One region of the Weissella sagaensis genome, then DNA from elsewhere that is predicted to be linked to it. Evidence: riboswitches for the same ligand, from Rfam matches in the RefSeq annotation. Region 1 holds a riboswitch; each other region holds the start of a gene.
What was found. Region 1 has a riboswitch for thiamine pyrophosphate ahead of thiD (bifunctional hydroxymethylpyrimidine kinase/phosphomethylpyrimidine kinase). Riboswitches for the same ligand answer to the same signal wherever they lie in the genome.
Positions count from the first base shown of each region.

Region 1 (7,996 bases):
ATTGAGGTGTTCCCCGAAAGTTAAATTTTTACTTTCGGGGAACACCTCACATCAAGCCCTAATATTAAGCTGGTGTTTTTTATAACATCATTATTATTCAGGTAGGGTTACTGGCACTTCAGTAACAACGCGAATCGTAACGGTTGTTTTCGTTTTTGACCATTGCGCTTCAGTACCACATTCGCTTAACTGTTGTATTTGTTGTGCTAAAAATCCTGTTTCCAATGAGAAACTTGCATCTAAATTATTTTCTAAACGTTCTTTGATAACAGGTCCATCTAATATCCAAGTTTGTTCAATTGATTTTTGATCGGTTTTAGTTAAATTGCCGAAACCAGCTGAGATAAAGAAACGTTGTATGTCATCAATACTAGTTAGTTTAAATTTCATTGCCAATGATTTACCAGCCCAATAAATAATTTCAGATTCATCATTTTGTAATAATTCAGGTAACAAATAATCACGCAATAAGATCAAAGAAAAGTTATCAAACTCTTGGTTTTGTATGGATTCTGTCATGATTTACTCCTTTTTACATTCACAGATAATTATAGTGTATTCATAGGTTATTTGCCAATAGTTTACATGAGTGTTACAATAAAAATCTTGAAAGGATGGCACGTTACATGGTTTTACCGTATAATCCCTTAAATAATAGTACACTTGGTTTAGTTACTGGTGATTTGATGGCACAACAAGTTGATGGTCATGACACATCTTGGAGTGGCGACTCTGCGCTAACATTAGCAACAATTAGTAGCTTGTCACATGGTTACAGTTTAACCGATTTGATGGATCGATATTTAAACTGGTATCAATCTGGTGAATATAATAATCAAAATAAACGACCAAAAAAAGTTGGTGAAACAACGTTTTTTGCCTTAAATAAATATGCACATACCAAAGATCCGTTTAATTCAGGTGGTCGTGACATATCTGACAATGGTAATGGCGCTTTAATGCATATTACACCCGTAATTTTATATCTTCGCGCCAAGTATGGTGAAGATTTTATTTTACATGATCCGGCTATGTTAGTTTTGCATCAAGTTACTGGGTTGACTCATAATCATCCCCAATCATTGATTGCTAGTGGCATTTATGCCTTAATCATTAATAACTTATTACAAAATATTCCACCTGTAGAAGCAGTTGATTTAGCCGTCAGCAGCTCTTATGAGTATTATGCGCAACACAAAATTTTTGTAGATCACTTATCCGCATTTCAAGGTTTAAATAAACCTGATTTAAAAAGTGTGGCTGAAAATTCATTACGAACATCAGGCTACGTAGTAGATACGTTAGAAGCCGCAATTTGGGTTATCCTGAATAGTAACAGTTTTAAAGAGGCATTAGACCTGGCTAAATCATTACCAGGTGAGCCTCAATGTGTTATGCCATTAGTTGGCGCATTAGCAGGCGTTTTATATCATCAAGAACTTATTGAAGGTATTGATGATCCTATATTTGAACCCGTTCTGAAAGTACTTAAAATAGCTGAGCAAAGTCATAATTTTAATTAAGTATTAAAGTAAAGTTGGCTTATAACCATCTTTTTTTAAATTTATATTGTTAGGAAAGAAGGTATCAACAATCTAATGGACGCATTAGTTAGTAGTATTACCGGCGTTTTAATGATCTTAGGTTTGGTTGCCCTAGGATTTTTTTTGGTCAAAGGAGGAATATTTAACGATGATGATGGGCGCATCAGCAATTTTTTATCTGGTTTCATTACCAAAGTTGCAATGCCAGCGTACTTAATCGTACATATTCCACAAGACTTTACACCTAAAACATTAATAGCGATGGGCGGAAATCTATTTTTTCCCATTGCTAGTATGCTGTTATTACTAGTCTTATCATTTTTTATCGTCAAGTTAATCCATGTAGATCCTAAACATAGGGGGCTTTTTCAGTCATTATTGTTTAATTCCAATACAATTACAGTTGGACTACCAGTCAATATGGCCTTATTTGGTACAAAAAGTCTGCCATACATTTTAATTTATTATATGGCGAATACCACTATTTTTTGGACTATTGGTGTTTATATGATTTCTATCGATGGTAATCACAGCAAACACTTCAATTGGCGTGAAACTTTATCAGGTATCTTTAATCCACCAATGGTTGCGCTAGTCATTTCATTGGCATTTGTATTCTTAAACATTAAATTACCACCTTTTTTAGTGACAGATTTAACTGAATTAGGTAATACTAATGTGCCATTAGCGCTTATCTTTATTGGTTTTGCGATTGCCAAAACACCACGTAAAGACTTGTTACCTAACCTAGAAACAATAACCTTATCTTTAAGTCGATTTGTTTTAGCTCCCATAACAATGGCATTGATTATGCTGCCTTTTGATTTACCTGTCTTGCTAAAACAAGTATTCATCGTACAAGCAGCCATGCCTGCGATGACCAATGCTGCTATTATGGCATTACATTATAATGCTGACTATAAGTTTGCCTCTATTACCATTACTCAGACAACTTTATTAATGTTAATCGTTATTCCAATAATTATGTTCATTATTACGTAATTTATAAGTACAGACTGTGGTTGTTCTCTCATGAACAACCACTTTTTTTATACAAAATAACATTCAATATACAATTTATATGTATATTTTCTCTTTTTTAATCTTTTTTATTGTCATATATTGCATATTTTTACATTTATTGTTAGTATGATGATAACATTATCAAATATTTTTTTGGGGACTATTATGATGAATACAATACAAACACAGCTTTACTATGCAGACTGGTTAAAAGACTTAAAAAATTTACTAGCAATTCCCTCCGTTCGTGATGATGCGTTAGCCACTATAGATGCACCTTATGGTCCAGGACCAAAAGCTGCATTAGATTTCATGATGGCTATTGCTGAGCGTGATGGCTTTGAAAATATTGGCACTGTGGGGAACAGAGCTGGTTTTATCTATGTTGGACCAGAAAATGATACACAACCTATTGGTGTCATCGTCCATGTTGATGTGGTTCCCGTTAATGATCTTGATCAATGGCAAACAGATCCATTTACGCCAACAGTTAAAACAGATAATCACTTATATGCACGCGGTGCTGATGATATGAAGTCAACTGTTATGTTAACTTATTATGCAATTAAGGCCATTCAAGATGCAAAAATACCATTGAAACATCAAATCCGTTTTATCATTGGTACCGATGAAGAAAGTGAATGGGCTGATATGCACCAATATTTTGCAGAAGAGGGTCCTTTGCATTACGGATTTTCTCCTGATGGTTCAGCCAATTTATCATATGGGGAAAAGGGGATTAGTCAATTAGATTTATACTTTGATTCTTCAAATAATGCTGATAATCCGGTACAACTTTTGAATTTTCATAGCGGTACTGCAACCAATGTGCTTCCTGGGTTTGCAACTGCAACGGTAGCTGGTATTGAGGTTGATACATTACAACCACTGTATAATCATTATCTTAAAACGGTAAACTTATCTGGAAATATTAGTGCTGTAGATGATTTTGTGAAACTTAACTTACAAGGTGTTGCAACCCATGCTGCTCGACCTGAAACTGGTAAAAATGCTGCAACCTACTTAGCTCATTTTTTAAATAACTTTGATTTTAGTAGCAATGCAACTAAATTTTTACAATTTATTGGTCAGACTCTACATGAAGATCCATTTGGTGAGAAGTCAGGATATGGTAAAGCAGAACCGAAATTAGGTAAAACTAGTCAAAATATTGGTATTACGGATTTTGTTGCGACTAAAACAGGGCACATCAACCTAAACTTCCGTTATTCATTAGCCTTTAATGAACCCAAAACTGTTAAACAAATATTACAAGATGAACCATGGTTATCTAAAATCACGCGTGATCCAGCAGGTTTAACACCACATTATGTTAGTCAGGATAATAAATTGGTTACTTTATTAGCGCAAGCATATCAATCAATTACAGGTGAGTTACCAAAACAAGGAATTAATGGTGGCGCTTCATTTGGTCGTTTAATGCCTAACGGTGTCGGCTTTGGTATTATTCCAACATCTGAACCTTCTCTAGCCCATCAAGCTAATGAATCATTTAACTTAGACAACTATGATACAGGTATGCATCTTTTAATTGCAGAAATCTTAGCACTAGCCGATAACTTATAATTAATATTGACCCGCATTAAAACCCATGTCATAATTAAATAACAATTAAATAATTTACTAGGGGAGCATTCTGCTGAGACGATTTACTATCGGACCCTTTGAACCTGTTTAGTTAGTGCTAACGAAGGAAAGTAATGGTAAAATGCGATTTAGAACACAGAGACCAGATATTTCCTGGTAGCTGTGTTTTTTTATTGTCATATTTGGGAGGAAATCATGTTAGAAGTACCACAAGTTATTACAATTGCATCAACTGATTCAAGTGGCGGTGCCGGCATTAATGCTGATTTAAAAACTTTTCACAATCAACAAGTTTATGCCGCAACGATTGTCGTAGGTTTAACTGCTCAAAACACATATGGTGTCCAAAACCAGTATGCAATTCCAACAGATTTTATTAGTGAACAGTTTAAAAGTATTGCTGATGATTTAAACATCAAAGCTGCCAAAACAGGTGCATTATTAGATGCAAATCGTGTTCATATCGTTGCGAAAGAGTGGCGACATTATGAGCTAGGAAAACTAGTGATTGATCCTGTTATGGTAGCTAAAGGTGGGGCGCAATTATTAAGCGATGAGGCAATTTCGACGATGATTAACGAATTAATTCCCCAAGCATATTTAATCACACCTAATTTACCTGAAGCCCAAGTTCTTGTTAATCAAACTATCATAACAGATGATGATGTTAAGCAAGCTGCCAAAAAAATTCAAAAAATGGGCGCTAAAAACGTCTTAATTAAAGGCGGTCATCGCAGTAATTCTGAAAACAACTATGCAGATTATATTTTATATGAAGATGGTTCTTTTGAATGGCTCGTCATGCCTGGTGTTAATACAAACCGTACACATGGTACAGGTGATACCTTATCAGCCTTTATTACGGCCAATTTAGCCAAAGGATATGACCTTAAAATAATTATGCCAAAAGCTAAAAAGTTTACTTATGAAGCCATTCGACAAACAATTAATGTTGGTCATGGACACGGACCATTAAATCATTGGGTTAAAACAACCATGGAGAGTGAATAATGAAATTTCACAATTATTTATTAAAACAAGCTGAACCAATATTAAATGACATTTATCAATCATCATTTGTAAAGGGCATTGGTTTTAATAATTTATCACAGCAACAACGCGATTATTATGTTGCACAAGATAGTTATTATACAGATGAATTTAGTCATTTATTTGATTTGACGATTACTAAATTAACAACAGAGCAACAAAGTACACAACCACAAACTTTAGACGAAACAGTAGCGCATGATGCTCTATTAGCTAGTCCAAATATGCTTAATATCCCACCAGATGATCATAATTTAGCTTATTTAGACCATATGAAAACAGAAATTATGTCTGGTGACGCAACTAATGCAATGTTGGCTCTATTACCATGTACTGAATCATATCATCTCATTGGTAAGCGTTATTTAAATACGACCGCTCATAACACTTATTCACCTTGGTTAGAGTACTACACGAGCTCAGCATACCAAGATTTTACACAGTGGAGTTGGCAAGTTATTGATGCTCAGATACCTGATTGGCAAAAATTACCAGTAAATGACCAAAAACGTTATTTAAATACTTATTTAACTTCGTATCAGTTTGAATTATCATTTTGGGAACATGCTGCCCAACAATAAACTATGCAATGAATGCTATAATAAAAATATGTTGATTACAGAAAAGGAGAAAATTTAAATGAATACATTAATTTCAGTCGCAATCGCACCATTTGGTGTTGGTGATGAACTAAGTAGTTATGTTGATGAAATCATTGGTGTCATTGAAACCTCTGGTCTAACATACAAAACAACAGCTATGGGCACGGAAATTGAAGGTGAATGGACTGATGTGATGAATACAGTTCAAAAAGCAATTGAAACATTAACTGATAAGGGTATTCGTGCTTATGTTTCTTTAAACGCTGATATTCGTCCAGGACATACAAATACTATTGAAACCAAATTGCAAAAGATTAATCATAAATTAGAAGGTTAAAAATAGCGCTACTAATCTGCCAAATTAGTAGCGCTATTTTTATAGTAAAAGCATTTTTTTCTTTTAATTATATATACATCATGTATATTATTTTACAATAATATTAAAATTCCGCTTTTTTATGCTTTTTTTATAGACAAATCCTAAATTTGGCACTATATTAGTAAAGGTAAACGCTTACACACAAGCGTTCGCAATTATTTTAAGGGTTTAGGAGATTTTTTTATTATGCAAACTACAATGTCGTCATCAAAGGGGCAGCCAAAAGTTGTTAATCGTTGGCTAGTCATCTTTGGTACTATTCTTGTGCAATTGGGTGTGGGAACTTTTTATGCATGGAGCATTTTTAATACCCCAATATTACAAATGTTTGATCAATTAGTTATTGACGTTAAAACAGGTAATCCTGCTGCCGTTCAACCTCATCTGGGTTCAATTTCACTTATTTTTTCAATTGGGGCATTATCATTATCATTATCAACTATTTTTGTGGGTACGCTAGTTAAAAAATTTGGTGTTCGTAAGGTGACGATTACGGCAGGAATTATATTTGGATTAGCAACAATTATTGCATCAAGAGTTAATTCGGCAGATCAACTATGGCTATACTACGCTTCTGTTGGCGTTATGCTAGGGGCAGCTGATGGAATTGCTTATATGGCAACTCTTTCAAATGCTATTAAGTGGTTCCCTGAAAAAACAGGATTAATTTCAGGTATTTCTGTTGCTTTCTATGGTTTGGGTTCATTTATTTTTAAATACATTGATTCAGCTATTTTAGGCGATAACATTGTCCATAACTTACCATATGCTTTAATTGGTTGGGGTGTGTTATCAATGCTACTAATTGTTGGTGGTGCAATGCTTATTCATGATGCACCTGAAATCAAGACGACAAATGCCACAGACGATCCAACTCATCACGAATTTACAACTCGTGAGATGCTTCGCACACCGCAAGCTTATCTATTATTCATTACCTTGTTAACAATTTCTTTGTCAGTTTACCTAACTGGAATTGCAGCTAATTTGGGAACCAACTTAGCTGGATTAGACATTGCACAAGCTACGAATATTGTTGCTTTAGTTGCAATTGCTAATACTGTTGGTCGTTTCGTAATTGGATCATTATCTGATAAATTTGGTCGTAAGCCAATGTTTATTCTTTCATACGCTGTTACATTTATTGCAGTTGCAACATTAGCATTTAGTAGTCATTTGAGCGTTCCAGTATTCTATACAGCCATGATGGCAGTTGGTTTCTTCTTCGGTGGAACAATTACAGTTTATCCTACAATGGCCGGTGATTACTTTGGGCTAAAGAATCATAGTCAAAATTATTCTTTGATTTATCAAGGATTTGGTTTTGGAAGTTTAGCTGGTGCTGTTATTCTTTCATTAGCTGGCGGAAATCTATCTGTTGTCTTTAATGTTTATCTTGTGATGTTGGTTATTTCATTACTAATTTGGTTATTCATTAAAAAGCCAGTTTATCGTGGTTAATTAATTTATATAATATAAAACTTCTACGTCAAATAGCGTGAAAAATCGCAAAATTGTCCAGAAGAAATAAAGCTTATGAATTTAACAATTTTGTTAGATTCATAAGCTTTTTTAGTTAGTAAATCCATAAAGTTAGCATTTAATAATCCTATTCGTTGCTTGCCATCTTCTGACCATATTTTATTAGGCGGCCTATCTCCAAGTAGTAATCTAATAATGCGTAACGGCTTTGTAATTAACGTTGTGTAATTTACCTAAGTGTAGGGGGGTATCATATATCTATAGTTGCCATATTAAAACTATCCTCATTGCTACGACCATTTGAAGCA
Region 1 is NZ_BLKA01000002.1:261,619-269,614, reverse strand. It holds gene G7Y65_RS03855 (DUF2507 domain-containing protein) at 94-519, opposite strand; gene G7Y65_RS03850 (ADP-ribosylglycohydrolase family protein) at 627-1,523, shown strand; gene G7Y65_RS03845 (AEC family transporter) at 1,599-2,546, shown strand; gene G7Y65_RS03840 (Sapep family Mn(2+)-dependent dipeptidase) at 2,733-4,154, shown strand; TPP riboswitch at 4,204-4,301, shown strand; gene thiD (bifunctional hydroxymethylpyrimidine kinase/phosphomethylpyrimidine kinase) at 4,371-5,186, shown strand; gene G7Y65_RS03830 (TenA family protein) at 5,186-5,806, shown strand; gene G7Y65_RS03825 (MTH1187 family thiamine-binding protein) at 5,865-6,164, shown strand; gene G7Y65_RS03820 (OFA family MFS transporter) at 6,393-7,667, shown strand.

Region 2 (7,996 bases), on a different contig from region 1:
TGCTGCCATTAAAGCACCGATTCCTAGTGGCGCTAACCGTAAAACAGCTTGAATTAATGACACCAATAATTGATTTAACTGCTGCAATCCCGTAAGAATAGCGTCATATTGCTGACTAGTATTTGCCTTACTTAATACCACTCCAAACAACAAAGCAAAGATGATCACTTGAATCGTGTTACCTTGTGTTAAGGCTTCAAAAATATTAGTTGGAAAAAATCCCAATATCATATCAGTTAATGCAACTTTATTTTTAACAATGTCATCAGTCAGAGGTGCATTAAGTGTTAAATGTAGTCCCATACCCGGATGGAACAAACAGCCTAGAATTAAACCAACTAGGGCAGCAATCACGGTTGTAATCGTAAACCATAATACGATTCGCATACCTAAACGGCCTAATTGCTTGATGGGTAATTTACCAATTGCCGCAATAACCGTACAGAAAACCAAAGGGATTACTGCCATTTGAATCAACCTTAAGAAAATATCGCCAATAATTTTAATATCGGCAATCTTAGATCTTAAAACAGCACCCAAGATGATGCCTAATACCGCACCAATAATAATTTGCGTTGTTAGACCTAATTTTATTCTCATTTCATTCACCATTTGCCTGTACAAATAAACTGTTTGCCAGCAACGATACACCCATTAGTAAGTCAGCCGATTTTGTATATTCAGTAGGAGTATGACTAATGCCAGCCTCACTAGGGACAAAAATCATCGTTGTCGGTACAAACGAACTCATAATTTGACTATCATGACCAGCACCAGAAAATAATGTTTGATATGAATAATTCATTTGGGTTGCCAAAGCTGCATTTTGCATACGTAAATCATCTGACAATCGCGTTGCAGATACGCATAGTGTTTCGATAACACTTGTTCGTTTAGACTGTTCAAGCAATTGCAGCATCTGTGTCACAAAAGCCGTTAATTGATCATCAGTATTTGCTCGGCAATCAATGGTAAAGCGGCAACTTTCAGCAACAACATTGCTGACATTGGGTGAGACATGTATTTCACCAATCGTAAACGTTAAATCTTCTGCTGCTTTAGCTGCTAATGCATATAACTTCGCCATTAATGCACTAGCCGTTGCAATCGCATCCTGCTGTTGTATCATTGGTGTTGTACCAGCATGATTGGCTTGCCCATGTACTGTCACTTCATATCGTTTTTGTGCAACGATACCGGTTACTAAACCGATTTTTTTGTGACTTTCTGCCAGACGTGGTCCTTGTTCAATGTGTAATTCGGTAAAAGTTACGGGCAGTGACACGCGCTGGGTTTTAACATGAGGTAGTTGCTGCAATTGTGTAACCGCTAAACGTCTCGCTTCGTCAAACGTTATCCCTTGTTTATCTGATATTACTTCCGTCTGTAATGTACCCGTATAATATTTTGAACCCGTAAAAGTAGCTGGAAAACGGCTACCTTCTTCTTCACTAAATGAAATTAATCGTAGCGGGTGTTTTGGTATACCATGTTGCTCATAAATTTGTTGAATAGCACAAAAGCCACCCAAAACACCGTATAAACCGTCATAACGGCCACCATGTTTTACTGTATCCATATGTGAACCAGTTGCGACAGGCCGGTCATTCATTTGTCCAGGAAAATCTAAGTAAACATTGCCATAATCATCGACCGTTGCCGTTGCACCGTTACGTTGACCTAATAAAATTAATGCTCGTTGATTGGACAACCAGTCTTGGTTATATACAAGTCTATTTTGATTATGTTGATGAGTAAACTGATTCAATAAATCTAACAATTGTGACATTCTAATAACCTAGCTACTTACTAATTCCCAAAATAGGGGATGATGCAGCTGCTTTTTTATCTAAGACACGACCAGGCTGGGCCAAATAACCTTTACGTCCTGCTTCAACAGCTAACTTAAAAGCTTCTGACATCAATGGAATATCACCAGCCGTTGCCATTGCTGTATTTGCCATCACTGCAGCTGCACCCATTTCCATGGCTTCAGTCGCTTGGCTCGGACGACCAATACCAGCATCGACAATAATTGGCACGTCAATTTCATCAATCAAAATTTGAATCAAATCTTTTGTTGCTAATCCTCTATTAGTACCAATTGGTGCACCTAATGGCATTACCGCAGCTGCACCAGCTGCGACTAATTTACGAGCTGCATTTAAGTCAGGTAACATGTATGGCAAAACAATAAATCCTTCATCAGCCAATACCTGTGTTGCCTTAATTGTCTCTTCATTATCTGGTAATAAATATGTCTTATCAGGGACAACTTCTAATTTAATAAAATCACTACCACTCAATTCACGTGCAATTCGGGCCATACGAATTGCTTCTTGAGCATTCGTACTACCAGATGTATTAGGTAAGATAGTAACATCATCAGGAATATAATTTAGAATATTTTCTTCTTGCGTATTCGTACGACGAAGTGCCATCGTAATAATTTGCGCACCGGCATGATGAATTGCTGAATCAATTAATTCATATGAATACTTACCAGAACCCAAAATAAACCGTGAGGAAAAATGGTGTCCACCAAGAATTAGTTCATCATTATTTTCAGTCATTATGTTTCTCCTATTCTGACAATACGGGTTGGTTAGTCAATAAACGTAAAATCGCATTCGCTTCATGTCCGGCACATACCATAACACGTGGTGCCATCAATCCTTCCATGCCTTTGCTATAGCCATCCCCACAAATATAGACATTTGGTAATGGTTGCTTTGTTTGTATTTCATTGGTAAGATGCAACCCAGCCATCCCATTCCCCATAACCAATGGCTTATCAGGATAATGTTTTGTTGCACCTTCCAATAACATTGCCTTTGCTGTTGGATTATCAAATGCCTCACAGATAATATCAGCATCTGCAAATAATTCAGCAATGTTCTCTGATGTTATCTTAGTTTGCACCGTATCTATCTCAATAAATGGATTAAATTCCAATAAATTTTGCTTTAACGCCGTTACTTTTGGTAAACCAATTTGACTAACTTTATACTGTTGCCGGTTAAGATTACTCATTTCAATCGTGTCAAAATCAATAATTGTTAAATGACCAACACCACTACGAGTAAGGGCGATTGCAATATTAGAACCCAATCCGCCAGCACCTGCAATGATTACATGCGCTTGTTGTAATTGCTCAGTTGTACCAGCAACATTACGTTCCTTCATTCCCATAAAGAATTCTTTGACGTCTACGCCTTGAAACTTTGGTATCATTTCATCGTCCTCTTTTCTAACCACCACCTACAAAAGAAATTAATTCAACCTTGTCATTTTCAACCAAGATTTTTGTATCTAATTGATCACGATGAATAATTTCACCATTTAATTCAACAACAACATTTTGCATCATACTTGTCTTAGCTTTTAGTAAATCGGTTAAAGTTTTACCAACCATTTGATCCATTGGTTTACCATTTACATTAATCATTAAAAAATGCCCTCCTTTCTGATCATGAAAGAAGGGCATTTGCACATAGTCAAATATCGCTCTTCCTTCGATCGCATTACCGACATCAGGTTCATGGGTATTTCTCAGCCTTACGGCACCCCAGACGATGATTCTTTAGATTTAATTTTTACCAATCGCTCTATACGATCCGAATAAAATAAAAAAGGTAGTCTCTTTGCATACACAAAAAGACTACCCATTAATTTCTATAAATGGACTGTATCTTCCTGCGCAGGTATTAACCAAATCAGGTTCAGTGGGTATATTCTCAGCCATATGTGGCACCCCAGATACGTTAATTAACTTAACTACTTAACAGTAGCACGTTTTTTTTATTAATACAATCCTTTCAAGTAAGCGGTTCCATAATTAAATTGTTGTTGGTTTAACTTTTTGTTCCAGATTTCCCATCCACCAACCAAGCCAAGTTCCCAACGCTAACAAGGCAATTGCAAACAAGTAGTGCCAAATCGTAAATCCGGTATAGTCCAACGGCACAATCATGACGGTAGAAGCCATGACAATTCCAAAAATAGCATGGAATAACTTTGCATAAGCCACTTTGAACACATATGCCATCACTTTTGCAAATACTAAAACGATAACTAATAAGCCAACAATCAGTGGGACCAGTACTGATAAATCACCTGTTTTAATACCATCACTCATTCCTTTATATAATCCTAGGTAAATCAGAAAATTTGATGGACTTAGCCCTGGAACTAATAAACCTAGTCCAATCAAGCCACCTGATAATAACCAAGCACCTGTACTAGGTGTCATGGTCGAAAATAGGGGCTGTCCAAACCATAAGAATAGCAACATTAGCACACCAGTCATAACCATAATACCTAGATCAGCTTTAGAACGACCATGTTTACCAGCTTCTTGCCACAAAGTTGGAATCGTTCCTACAATGGCCCCAATAAAGAACCAACGTGCCACATTTTCTACTTCACCCAACATAAAACTAATCACAAAGGAAAGTAGAAAAATACCAATCACAGCGCCAATACCAACTGGCAGGAAGAATAAGAAATTAGCTTTGAAATTTTTGAATGGATTAGCCATGAATAATATCATACGTTCATATAAACCAAACACAGCAGCTAAAGCACCACCACTGATTCCTGGTAAAATAAATCCCGATCCAATTAATGCGCCTTTAACAGCACGGAAGATAGTATCTCCTGGTCGTTTTTGCATTGATTATAGCCTCATTTCATTTATCATTTTGTTGATATTTATATTATTTCTCTTCATTATATCTGATAAAGGCTTATAATAAGTTAAAAAATAGACTTTTATTAACTTAATGACAAAATTCTTTTTTAAGTTCTTTGCTATAATGAATTACAAAATATTTTTATGGGGGAATATCATATGCCTTTAACTTATACACGTCTAGCTCAACCAGAGGATGTTGATGCTATTTTTAGTATTATTCAACAAGCGGTTGCATATCTAGGTAGTCAAAATTCACCACAATGGCAGGGCACGGCCGAACCAAAACGCGATGAATTCATTCATGATATCCAAAAGGGGAGCGTTTATGTTTTAATTTATAATCATGCTATAGCCGGCATTGGTAAACTAGTACCCGGTCCAGAGCAAGCCTATGAAAATATTGATGGTTCGTGGCTAGGGGATGAAAAACAATATATGACACTACATCGCATTGCCATCGATGCCAACGTTCGGGGGCAAGGATTAGCACATCAACTAATTCATGATTTAGTTTTGCTATCCTTAGATCATGGTTACCGAGATATCCGTATTGATACACATGAAATTAATCAAGGTATGCAAAAAACAGTTAAAAAGGCCGGCTTTGATTATCGTGGTCATGTGTTAATGCCCGTGCCAAATGGTGATCGATTGGCATTTCAACTTTTATTGACTGATTAATATTTTTGAGAAAAAAATAACCGTCTTAGCTTGGTAGAGCTAACGGTTATTTAAACACAATCTAATACCGTTTTAAACGGCTCTACGAAAGAAGTCTTGTGGTAAACAAGGCTTCTTTTATTTATAGGCATATTATTTAAGCGATAGTGCTAGTGTTATGCAAATTATTTAATGTTATTTATACCATCCTGAAAACCAGCTATAAAACTCATAATAAAATTATTAATCACTGGAACGAAATATAAAATCAAAGTAAATATAATAAGCAAACCCACGTAATGTTTTTGAAACCGTCATTTTTGCACCTATTAGTTGCAGTCCTGTCACAACAACCTTTCTATAAAAAAAGGTGGTACAAAATATTTTGTACCACCTTAATATCATCATCTATTTAAGCGCATCATGTTGCTTAGACCACAAACTATAACCACCAACTAACGCAACAAAAAATACAATTGTTGCAACCACTGACCATCTCGTTGACCCATCAATTGTCAGAATAATCAATATAATCAGGAAGAACAAAATAGTAGCATAACTAGTTGCTGGGAACCATGGCATTTTGTATGGATTGTTTTTTGATGCTGCCGATTGCTTATATTTAATATGAGCAATCATAATCAAAATCCAAACAAAAATAAAGCTCATTGTTGCAACACTTGTGATTAGTGTGAAAATTTTTGAAGGGAAGAAGTAATTCAACAAAACAACAACTAAAAAGACAACTGCTGATGCTAACATCCCTGTTATAGGGACCATATTTTTTGATACTTTTGCCAATGATTTTGGCGCTTGCTTATTTTTAGCTAATACATATAAAGTACGTGATGTTGAAAAAATAGCTGAATTGGCTGCTGACAACGCTGCTGTCAACACCACGAAATTAATTAATGTTGCTGCAAATTTAATACCCATCCCTGCAAAAACTTGAACAAAGGGCGATTGTGTCGTGTCAATTTGATTCCAAGGATAAACTGACATGATAATACCAATCGCACCAACATAAAACAAACCAATTCTAATCGGAACTGAGTTAATGGCCTTTGGTAGATCACGCTCTGGCTTTTCAGTTTCACCAGCAGTCAAACCAACCATTTCAATACCAGTAAAGGCGAAGATAACCATTGGAAATGCCATGACAAATCCTTGCCAACCAGTTGCAAAAAAGCCACCGTGTGATACAAGATTTGTAAAACTAGCCGTATTACCACCTGTATGGAAACCAGTTAAAATCAAACCGATACCGACAACAATCAAAGCCAGAATTGCAAAGACCTTAATTGAAGCAAACCATGATTCAAGTTCACCAAACCACTTTACATTAATTAAATTAAAAGCCACCAACACAACAATAACAATCAATGGCGTCACCCATTGTGGTAACGTTGGAAACCAATAACGTAAGTAAATACCACTTGCTGTTAAATCAGCCATCGCTAAACTTGACCAACTTAACCAGTATGCCCAACCAATCGCAAACTCCCATTTATTACCTAAATAAATGCGAACAAAGTCAATAAATGACCGTATTTTGGTGTTAGACAACAATAATTCACCAACTGCTCGCATCATGAAATAGGCAAACAAACCTGTGATTGCATAAGCTAAAATAAGGGCAGGACCAGCTGCTTTAATTGCTGAACCTGAACCTAAAAATAGTCCTGTTCCAATCGCACCACCAATAGCAATCATCTGTACATGGCGTGCTTTAAGTCCACGTGATAGCTCACGCTCCGCATCATTATTCATAATATATACCTCACTGCATGAGGACAAAAAAATGCCCCCATGCCAAATTAAATTTGACATAGGGACGTTTGATAACGCGGTTCCACCCTAATTCTTAGTCACTGACTAAGCCACTTAATTACAGGTAATTTTCATCCCTCCAAAAGCGCCATTACTAGCTTACAATCATTTGCTTTCATCAACCGCAAACTTTCTAAAATCATGTTTATGACTAGTAATCTCTTTTTTCTTCGAGATTGAAATTAGTATGGTTAACTATATGCTGTTTATCATTATTAGTCAAGAAAGCATTATCTAATTTTGGCCACCAACGACTCAAAATGTTTAACATCTTTTGTTGCACCAACTACTGTTAAAACATCCCCAATTTGAATTATTTCATCTGGATCTGGTGTAATAACAACACGATCTTGTGAGCGAATAGAAATAATTGTTAATCCATACTGCTTACGAACATCAAGTTCTGCAATTTCTTTATTCGCAAAACGTAAATTACCAATTTTAATTTCACCTAATGAATGTTTATCTCCCAAGTCAATAAAATTAAGAAGGTTGGGGGTCATCAGTTGTTCAGCTAACCGATGTGCCATTTCACTTTCCGGACGGACAACTTGATCAGCACCAACTTTATCTAACACACGTGCATGTAGATTATTCTCAGCTTTTGCAACTACATGACGAACGCCCAAATCCTTCAATAGAATAGTTGTTAGAATTGATGCTTGTTGATTATGCCCAATCGCGACAACGACATGGTCGAAACTAGCCAAATCCAAATCGCGTAACGCATCTTCATCTTGCGCATCAGCAATGACAGCATGTGTGGCAATATCCATATAACTTTCTACTAAATTTGGATCTTTATCAATG
Region 2 is NZ_BLKA01000001.1:487,881-495,876, forward strand. It holds gene G7Y65_RS02495 (dicarboxylate/amino acid:cation symporter) at 1-600, opposite strand, end outside; gene G7Y65_RS02500 (Zn-dependent hydrolase) at 602-1,789, opposite strand; gene G7Y65_RS02505 (thiazole synthase) at 1,803-2,573, opposite strand; gene thiF (sulfur carrier protein ThiS adenylyltransferase ThiF) at 2,584-3,234, opposite strand; gene thiS (sulfur carrier protein ThiS) at 3,251-3,448, opposite strand; TPP riboswitch at 3,493-3,581, opposite strand; TPP riboswitch at 3,677-3,768, opposite strand; gene G7Y65_RS02520 (DUF368 domain-containing protein) at 3,839-4,675, opposite strand; gene G7Y65_RS02525 (GNAT family N-acetyltransferase) at 4,853-5,377, shown strand; gene G7Y65_RS02530 (amino acid permease) at 5,765-7,126, opposite strand; gene G7Y65_RS02535 (potassium channel family protein) at 7,417-7,996, opposite strand, start outside.
Region 2: another riboswitch for thiamine pyrophosphate. It lies ahead of thiS (sulfur carrier protein ThiS); the one in region 1 lies ahead of thiD (bifunctional hydroxymethylpyrimidine kinase/phosphomethylpyrimidine kinase).

Region 3 (7,996 bases), on a different contig from region 1:
ACAAAAAATTCACCGGATGCAATCGTTAAATTAAGATGATTCACAACTTGTTTATCTTGATACGTTTTTACAACATCCTCAAATACAATCATTGTAATATTCCTTTCATTATATATGTTTTAACTAAATTTAGTGCTTTTATCATAATATCAGTATATAAAAAAGACTGGGTAAACTAAACCCCAGTCTCAATCTGATTATAGCAAACTAATTGCTTCTTTTAATTGTTTTACCTTATCTGCAATATTTGGTGCTTGCATAATTTCACTCACTACGGCCACACCAACAATATTGGTATCTGTCAGCGTATTGATATTGTGTTCTTTAATACCACCAATTGCAAAAACTGGTATATCAACAGTTTTCGTAATTTCTTTTAGCGTTTGCTTACTAGTTGGCTTTGTAATAACTTTCGTTTGCGTTGGAAACATTGCACCAGTTCCTAAATAATCAGCACCTTGCTGTTCTGCTTCAACCGCACGTGCTACCGTTTTCGCTGATACGCCCAATATCTTATTTGGTCCTAATAATTTACGGGCCACATCAACTGGTAGTTCATCATCACCTATATGCGCCCCACTAGCATCAATTACCAAACAAATGTCAATACGATCATCAATAATCAACGGTAAGTGATACCGATCCGTTATCTTTTTAACTTTAATAGCTAGTTCATAATACGCACGTGTGGTTAAATCTTTTTCGCGTAATTGCACAAAAGTTACCCCATTAGCACATGCTGTATTAACTCGTTCTAAAAATGTTTCCTCGTTTTCATCATAGCGTGATGTCACTAAATACAATTCTTTTGCCATTAATAGTCCCCTTCATTTGATCCATCCAATTTGGATTTTGTTCACCCAGTAATGATAATTGGTTTAGAAATTGTTGTCTAAAATCAGCAATTCCTTTTGTTGTGGCGGTCATTTTAGCTTGTTCACCCGCAATATTTAAATAACTAATCGCCAAAACAGCAGCAGTCTCAGGCACAATTTGTTCACCTAATAAAGCTGCTAACAGTGCACCTAATACATCACCTGAACCCGTAAAACAATCCAATTCTAAAACACCATTCTCTAAAACCCACACATTATTTTGGGCTACAATAATATCTTTTGCTCCTGTAGCAACGTAAATTGAAGTAGTTGGTAGTGTTTTGAGTGCTGTTATTAACTCTGTAAATGCTGCAGGTGTTTGATCGATTTGGTTGCCATCCACACCACGACCATTTGTTTTCAATCCTGCAATTGCTCGCATTTCTGAAATATTACCACGCACAATTGTTGGTTCATACGTCATAATCGCAGTCGCTATATGCATTGCTGTCCTAGCACTTGCGACACCTACTACGTCTAAAACAAAAGGTTTATCATGATAGGCTAGCTTACTTGCAGCCAGCAAACTCTCTTCTTTAGCTACGGATAAGCTACCTAAATTTAACAAAACACTGTTTGTTTGTCTTGCCAAATCTGAAAAAGCCCGAACATCTTCAGTCATTATAGGTTTTGCACCAATATAAAGTAATGCATTGGCCACTGTTTCAACGGAAACCGTATTCGTTATACAATGAACTAACGGTGCAGTAGTCAATGGCATGGTTACTTTTTCCATTATCGTATCACCCTTTTCCCATTAAACACTTGCATCATATCTTTAAACAAAGAAATTTTCTTAGCTTGCTGCCAAATTAACCAAGCAGCTACCGCCCCCATTAATGTTGCCCCTAAAAATCTTGGCGTATACAACAACCAATATAAATCTGTTTTAGTACCTGTAAATAATACCATTACCGGATAAGAAACTAATGAACCAATAATCCCCGTCCCAATAATTTCGCCAATAATTGACCCGTAAATATTCCGCGTTAGGCGTGCACCAACACCTGCTAACAATGCACCGAAAACAGCCCCCGTTAATGCCAATGGCGGAATCCCCATCAAAAGCATTCTAATAATACCACAACATACGGCCATAACGGTTGCATATAATGGCCCCATTAAAACACCGGCCAATATATTAATAACGCTAGACATCGGTGCCATGCCTTCAATACGTAAAATAGGCGATAATACAACATCCAAAGCAATCATCATTGCTAAGTAAGTTATTTTCCTAACTTTTGAATTCATCTTAATTCTCCCAAAAATTTTACTGCTTATAAAAGTCAGACAACAAAAAAGGCCTTTTTGCAATAAAAAATCACAAAAAAGCCTTTATAAATACAATTACTCATATTGGTATTTTCACAATTCCTACGCTTAAATAACTAAAACAGGTACGAAGGGTCTAGAGCAATCCTCTTTCTCAGCCATAAATGGCTCCCCTTTGTGATTAATATTCTATTATATTACCATCATAACACATCAATCAACAAAATACTGACTAATTAATATGTTGGTTAACGACTTGTGTTATATATTTCCAAAATAGTTTATTAGCATTGGACTCATGCTCTTGTTTTAAACGTATAAAGCCAAAATTACTGGTTGTATTTAACCGCACCTTACGCTTAATCAGTTGATTATCATTACTAATATCAACACGCTTATCCATAACCAAAGCAATTCCCATACCATTTGAAACCATGTTTAATATTATATCAACACGTTTTCCTCGATAAGCAACAGCTGTTGTTAACTGCTGTCGTTCAACCATCATACTAAGTTTATTAAATACTAATGATTCTTCACCATCCAACACTAAAATATCTTCTTGTAAGATATCATTGATTGACAGTACTCTTTTGGCCGATAAGGAATGATTTGCTGGCAACACAGCCACTAAGCTATCTTGATCGGTTAACAGTGTTTCAAATTTATTGTTTAATCCTGTAATATATTGGCCAAAAATAATATCTGCTTGATTGTCTAATAATGAGTCAACAAGCTTACGATCTTTAATTTCAGAAAAATGTAATGTTACTTCTGGAAAATTTTGATGAAAAGAGCTCATTAATGAAAACCCTTCGTAATTTGAAAAAGCTGACATCGTATGAATTGTTAAGACATTGTCCGACTCAATATTATGTTGATTTAATGTTTGTTGTAATGCATCAAATTCATGAATGATTTTTTTAGCATACATTTCTGTAATACGGCCTGATTCAGTTAGCGAGATACGGCGATGTTCACGTATAAATAATTTTGTTTTTAATTCTTTTTCCAAGGCTAATATTTGTTTAGAAACATTTCCTTGTGTTGTATATAATCTTCTAGCTGTCTCAGAATAATTTTCGGTTTTAGCTAAGTCTAAAAACACATTAAATTTATGAATATCCATAATAGACTTCCTTATACATTACTATTTGGAATAGTTTATCACAATTATAACCTGTATGGCATCTCAATAATATTAAAAGTGTTTAAAATATTTTAATTTAAAATAACTTTCATGCTTGTATTTATAATGAACAAGTAGATTACTCATAATAAAAAAGCAATAAATCACCAAAATTGGTAACTTATTGCTTTTTAGTATGAGACATTTATTTTTCAGAAATAGCAGCGATTCCAGGCAAAGTCTTACCTTCTAAGTACTCCAATGAAGCACCACCACCAGTTGAAATATGACTTAATTGATCAGCAACACCTAATTGTTGTACAGCAGCGGTTGAATCACCACCACCAACAATGGTTGTTGCCCCATTTTCAGTCACTTTAACAAGTTCTTCACCAATAGCCAATGTTCCCTTAGCAAAGTTTTCCATTTCAAATACACCCATAGGTCCATTCCAAACAACTGTCTTTGCATCTGCAAGAACTGATTTAAATAGCTCAATTGACTTAGGACCAATATCTAGCCCCATGTATCCATCTTTAATGTCACCTTCAGCAACATATGACTCTGCATTATTTGCAAAGTTATCAGCTGCGACAGCATCAATAGGCAATACTAACTTATCACCAGCATCAGCAATCAATTGCTTAGCCAGTTCAACCTTGTCAGCTTCAAATAATGAATTACCAATTTTTTCACCCTTAGCAGCAGCGAAAGTGTAAGCCATTCCACCACCAACGATTACCTTATCAGCTTTTGCCAATAGATTTTGGATGATTGTAATTTTATCAGAAACTTTTGCACCACCAATAATGGCAACAAATGGACGTTCTGGATTTTCAACTGCACCACCCAAAAACTTAATTTCTTTTTCCATCAAGTAACCAGCTGCTGTTTGTTCAATATTAGCTGCAATACCTGCATTAGATGCATGTGAACGATGAGCCGTTCCGAATGCATCATTTACAAATACGTCACCTAATGAAGACCAGTAAGCACCTAATTCAGGATCATTCTTTGACTCACGCTTAACTTCCTCACCATCAACAACATCAGCATAACGTGTATTTTCAAAGATTAATACTTGACCATCTTCTAATTGGTTAATGGCTTCTTCTAGTTCAGGACCTTCAATGGCAGGAACAAAAGTTACAGGTTGACCAAGCAAATCAGCCAAACGTTGTGCAACTGGCTTCATTGATAATCCAGGCTTATCATCTTCACTCTTAACACGACCTAAGTGTGAAAACAATACTGCACGTCCACCTGCTGACAAAACATGCTTAATAGTTGGCAATGCTGCTACAATACGGTTATCATTAGCAACTTCTTGTTGACCATCAACTTCCTTTAGCGGAACGTTGAAGTCAACACGCATCAATACTTTTTTACCTTTTAGCTCTAAGTCATCAACTGTTAATTTCGTCATAAAATTCCTCTTTTCTCTACTAAAAATAACTAAGAAATTTATATAAAAAACGGGTGGTTCAGACTATTACTAAACCACCCGTTTTCAATAATAGTTATTCCACTATTAAAGTGTTGCCAAGTGCAACAAAGTACGGATCATGTTTGAAGTGAAACCATACTCGTTGTCATACCAAGCAGCAGTTTGTACTAATTGCTTATCACCAACAGTGATAACCTTAGTCAAAGTTGGATCAAATACGGCACCGTGTGTGTCACCGATGATATCTGATGAAACAATTTCATCAGCATTGTATCCAAATGAATCATTTTCGTACTTCTTAACAGCTTCGTTGATTTCTTCAGCTGAAACAGTCTTTGACAAAACTGTTGTCAATTCAGTAACTGAACCGTCAACAACACCAACACGTTGTGCGTGACCATCCAACTTACCAGCAACTTCAGGAACAACCAAACCGATAGCCTTAGCAGCACCAGTTGAGTGAGGAATAGTATTTACAGATGCAGCACGATTTGAGCGCATCTTCTTACCCTTAGGACCATCCAAAAGCATTTGAGTACCAGTGAAAGCGTGAACAGTAGTCATCAAACCAAGTTCAATACCAAATTCCTTGTTCAAGGCGTTTGCCAATGGTGCAAGTGATTGAGTAGTACATGAACCAGCAGATACAATGTTATCATCTGCAGTCAATGTATCTTGGTTAACACCGTACACAACCGTTGGAATGTTACCAGCAGGTGCTGAAATCAACACCTTCTTAGCACCAGCATCCAAGTGAGCTTGTGACTTTTCTGCTGAAGTGTAGAATCCTGTTGATTCCAAAACAACTTCAACACCATCGTTAGCAACCCACTTCAAGTCAGCTGCGTTACGCTCAGCGTATACACGGATCTTCTTACCGTCAACGATAATACCTTCTTCATCAGCTGAAACTTCAGCTGCCAAAGTACCATGTGTTGAATCATACTTCAACAAGTATGCCAACATAGCAGGGTTTGTTAAATCGTTAATTGCAACAACTTCAATGTCATCTGCAGTATCCTTCAATTCAAGGATGCGACGAAATGCTAAACGACCAATACGGCCAAAACCGTTGATACCAATCTTAACAGTCATATTATTAAGATCCCTCCCAAAAAATTCTTTTTTTGTTACGTTCCTACATGATATATTATACGACTTTACTTATATTTTCGCAAACAAAGTAAGTCTCTGAACAAATGCTTAATTTCAAAATTTATTTCCAAAAAAATTATATTAGATTGATTATAAAAAAATTGTTTAACAATAGATTATTATGTTTATAATCTGATTTAAGTTCCAAAATAAACACTCACGAATAAGAGTTTTCTGAAACGTTTAATCAGCTATTTACCGATTATTTATCATTAATTAATAAAATTTTCACAATCTATTTTTCAAGCACAAGACGGTGGGCCTCTTTATCATCTACACCACCTAACCTAATCAATCCATAGCGCATTAGTAAATTTATTCCCCTAACATATCGGTGTAATTTTCCCATGAATAAATTTTCAAGTATCGTTACAATTGTTAGTGCCACAATCCACAAACACATAAATATCCCCAAAACAATTAAAAAAGCAATCATTGCATTACTCATAGCCACTCCTCCTGTTAGTTTAAACTTAACTAATGTAACTAATTAAAGTCCTACGTGTTTTTCCTTAGGACTAAATTAATTATAGATTAGATTAAAACTAAAATCAACAGTTTTATTAGGTTTAATTTAACAGGCCGCTGTGACGGTATAAATCCACGGTTTCTTGTGCAAAATCCAACGGGTAACCTAAATACTCACATAACATCCACGCTTCAAATGGCTGATTTTCATACTCTTGTGCAATCTTTATCATAGTTTCTTCGCTAGTCATATACTTAATAACTGCTTCGCGAGCAACAACTTCATCATTATGCGCTAAGCTTGTATTATAGTCTAAATGATTCCCAATGTCTGAAATCGCATGATGAAATTCCTCTACCAAAGTACGCGCCTTTTCAAAAATGGGTAGCGTTTTATCAATAAATATATACGCTTTATCTTCCTTAAGATAGGCAACACCATCTAATCCCGAATTTTCTTTTAAAGGCATTGTATCTAAAATAACGGGTGTCATCCCTAACTCTAATAAATCATTTTCTACTCTTATCAAGAGATTATCATAGCTATCTGTTCCCATTCCGATCCTCATAATTAGCAATCAGGCCCTCAATGTATGACTTAGCACGATCAATGACACGTGCTCGCTCTTCATCTGGTAAACCTGAAATGTCTATTCCCCAATGTGCTGCCATTAATACTGGTTCATCAGTCATCATCGTTTTTGAAACTTGACTTGGTTCTTCAACAAGATCTGATTTTGCAATTTTAAAATATTCGGCCATGGCCTCGATCTTATCAATTCTTGGATATGTTTTACCATTTGACCAATCCGAAATTGTTGCTGTTGATACGCCAATTATTTCGGCCAAATGTGCTGCTGTTATCTCATTTTGTTTAATATAACGTTTAATGTTTCGGCCCATCGTGGCCTTTCCTTCGGATGATGCCATTGTATTCACCTTTTCTGTTATAAATTTATATTATTATAGTTTTTATTATAAAGGTAAACTTAACTAACTGCAAGGTTTAACCTAATGATACTTCATTAAGCATTTTATTTCTATTGCTAATACGAATCTATTGGTTTATAATTGTTATTTGTTATGGACCTGTAGTGTAATGGATATCACGTTGGATTCCGGTTCCGGAGATGAGGGTTCGATTCCCCCCAGGTCCATTTTATAGATGCTATAAACGTTGATATAAAGGTATTCACATTGTGCCTAGTGCCGAATTGGTGTCCAATTTATTTGACTGACTAAATCATTAAAGATTTAGTCAGTTTTTTTAATTTTATTTTATTAGCAGCAACCAATTAAATTAAAAACATCACTAAACTACAAAAGAACGATCAACACCACCTTTATATCATACTCTAAATTAGTCAATTATTTTGTATAGCCGAATTATAGGGGATAAATTACCATTTTTAATCCTTTAATTGTTGTATTTAAAAAGCATCGACCTATTAATATCGATGCTTGATAATCGTTTCATAATTTCATGAATTATTTAGTCAACAGCTTATTTAACCAGCGTACTAGCGCCTGTTGCATAATCAATTTTTACACCCTGCTGAACATTTGGCACAAAGACATTAAACTCTAGCTGTCCATCACTTGACTTAGCTTCCATATGATTACCAGACGGTACTAAGTCATTATTAT
Region 3 is NZ_BLKA01000005.1:10,001-17,996, reverse strand. It holds gene G7Y65_RS06330 (ATP-binding cassette domain-containing protein) at 1-92, opposite strand, end outside; gene thiE (thiamine phosphate synthase) at 198-815, opposite strand; gene thiM (hydroxyethylthiazole kinase) at 778-1,611, opposite strand; gene thiW (energy coupling factor transporter S component ThiW) at 1,611-2,129, opposite strand; TPP riboswitch at 2,233-2,335, opposite strand; gene G7Y65_RS06310 (LysR family transcriptional regulator) at 2,383-3,279, opposite strand; gene G7Y65_RS06305 (phosphoglycerate kinase) at 3,485-4,705, opposite strand; gene gap (type I glyceraldehyde-3-phosphate dehydrogenase) at 4,811-5,821, opposite strand; gene G7Y65_RS06295 (hypothetical protein) at 6,117-6,329, opposite strand; gene G7Y65_RS06290 (hypothetical protein) at 6,451-6,906, opposite strand; gene G7Y65_RS06285 (helix-turn-helix transcriptional regulator) at 6,893-7,279, opposite strand; tRNA gene G7Y65_RS06280 (tRNA-Arg) at 7,435-7,506, shown strand; gene G7Y65_RS06275 (DNA/RNA non-specific endonuclease) at 7,854-7,996, opposite strand, start outside.
Region 3: another riboswitch for thiamine pyrophosphate. It lies ahead of thiW (energy coupling factor transporter S component ThiW); the one in region 1 lies ahead of thiD (bifunctional hydroxymethylpyrimidine kinase/phosphomethylpyrimidine kinase).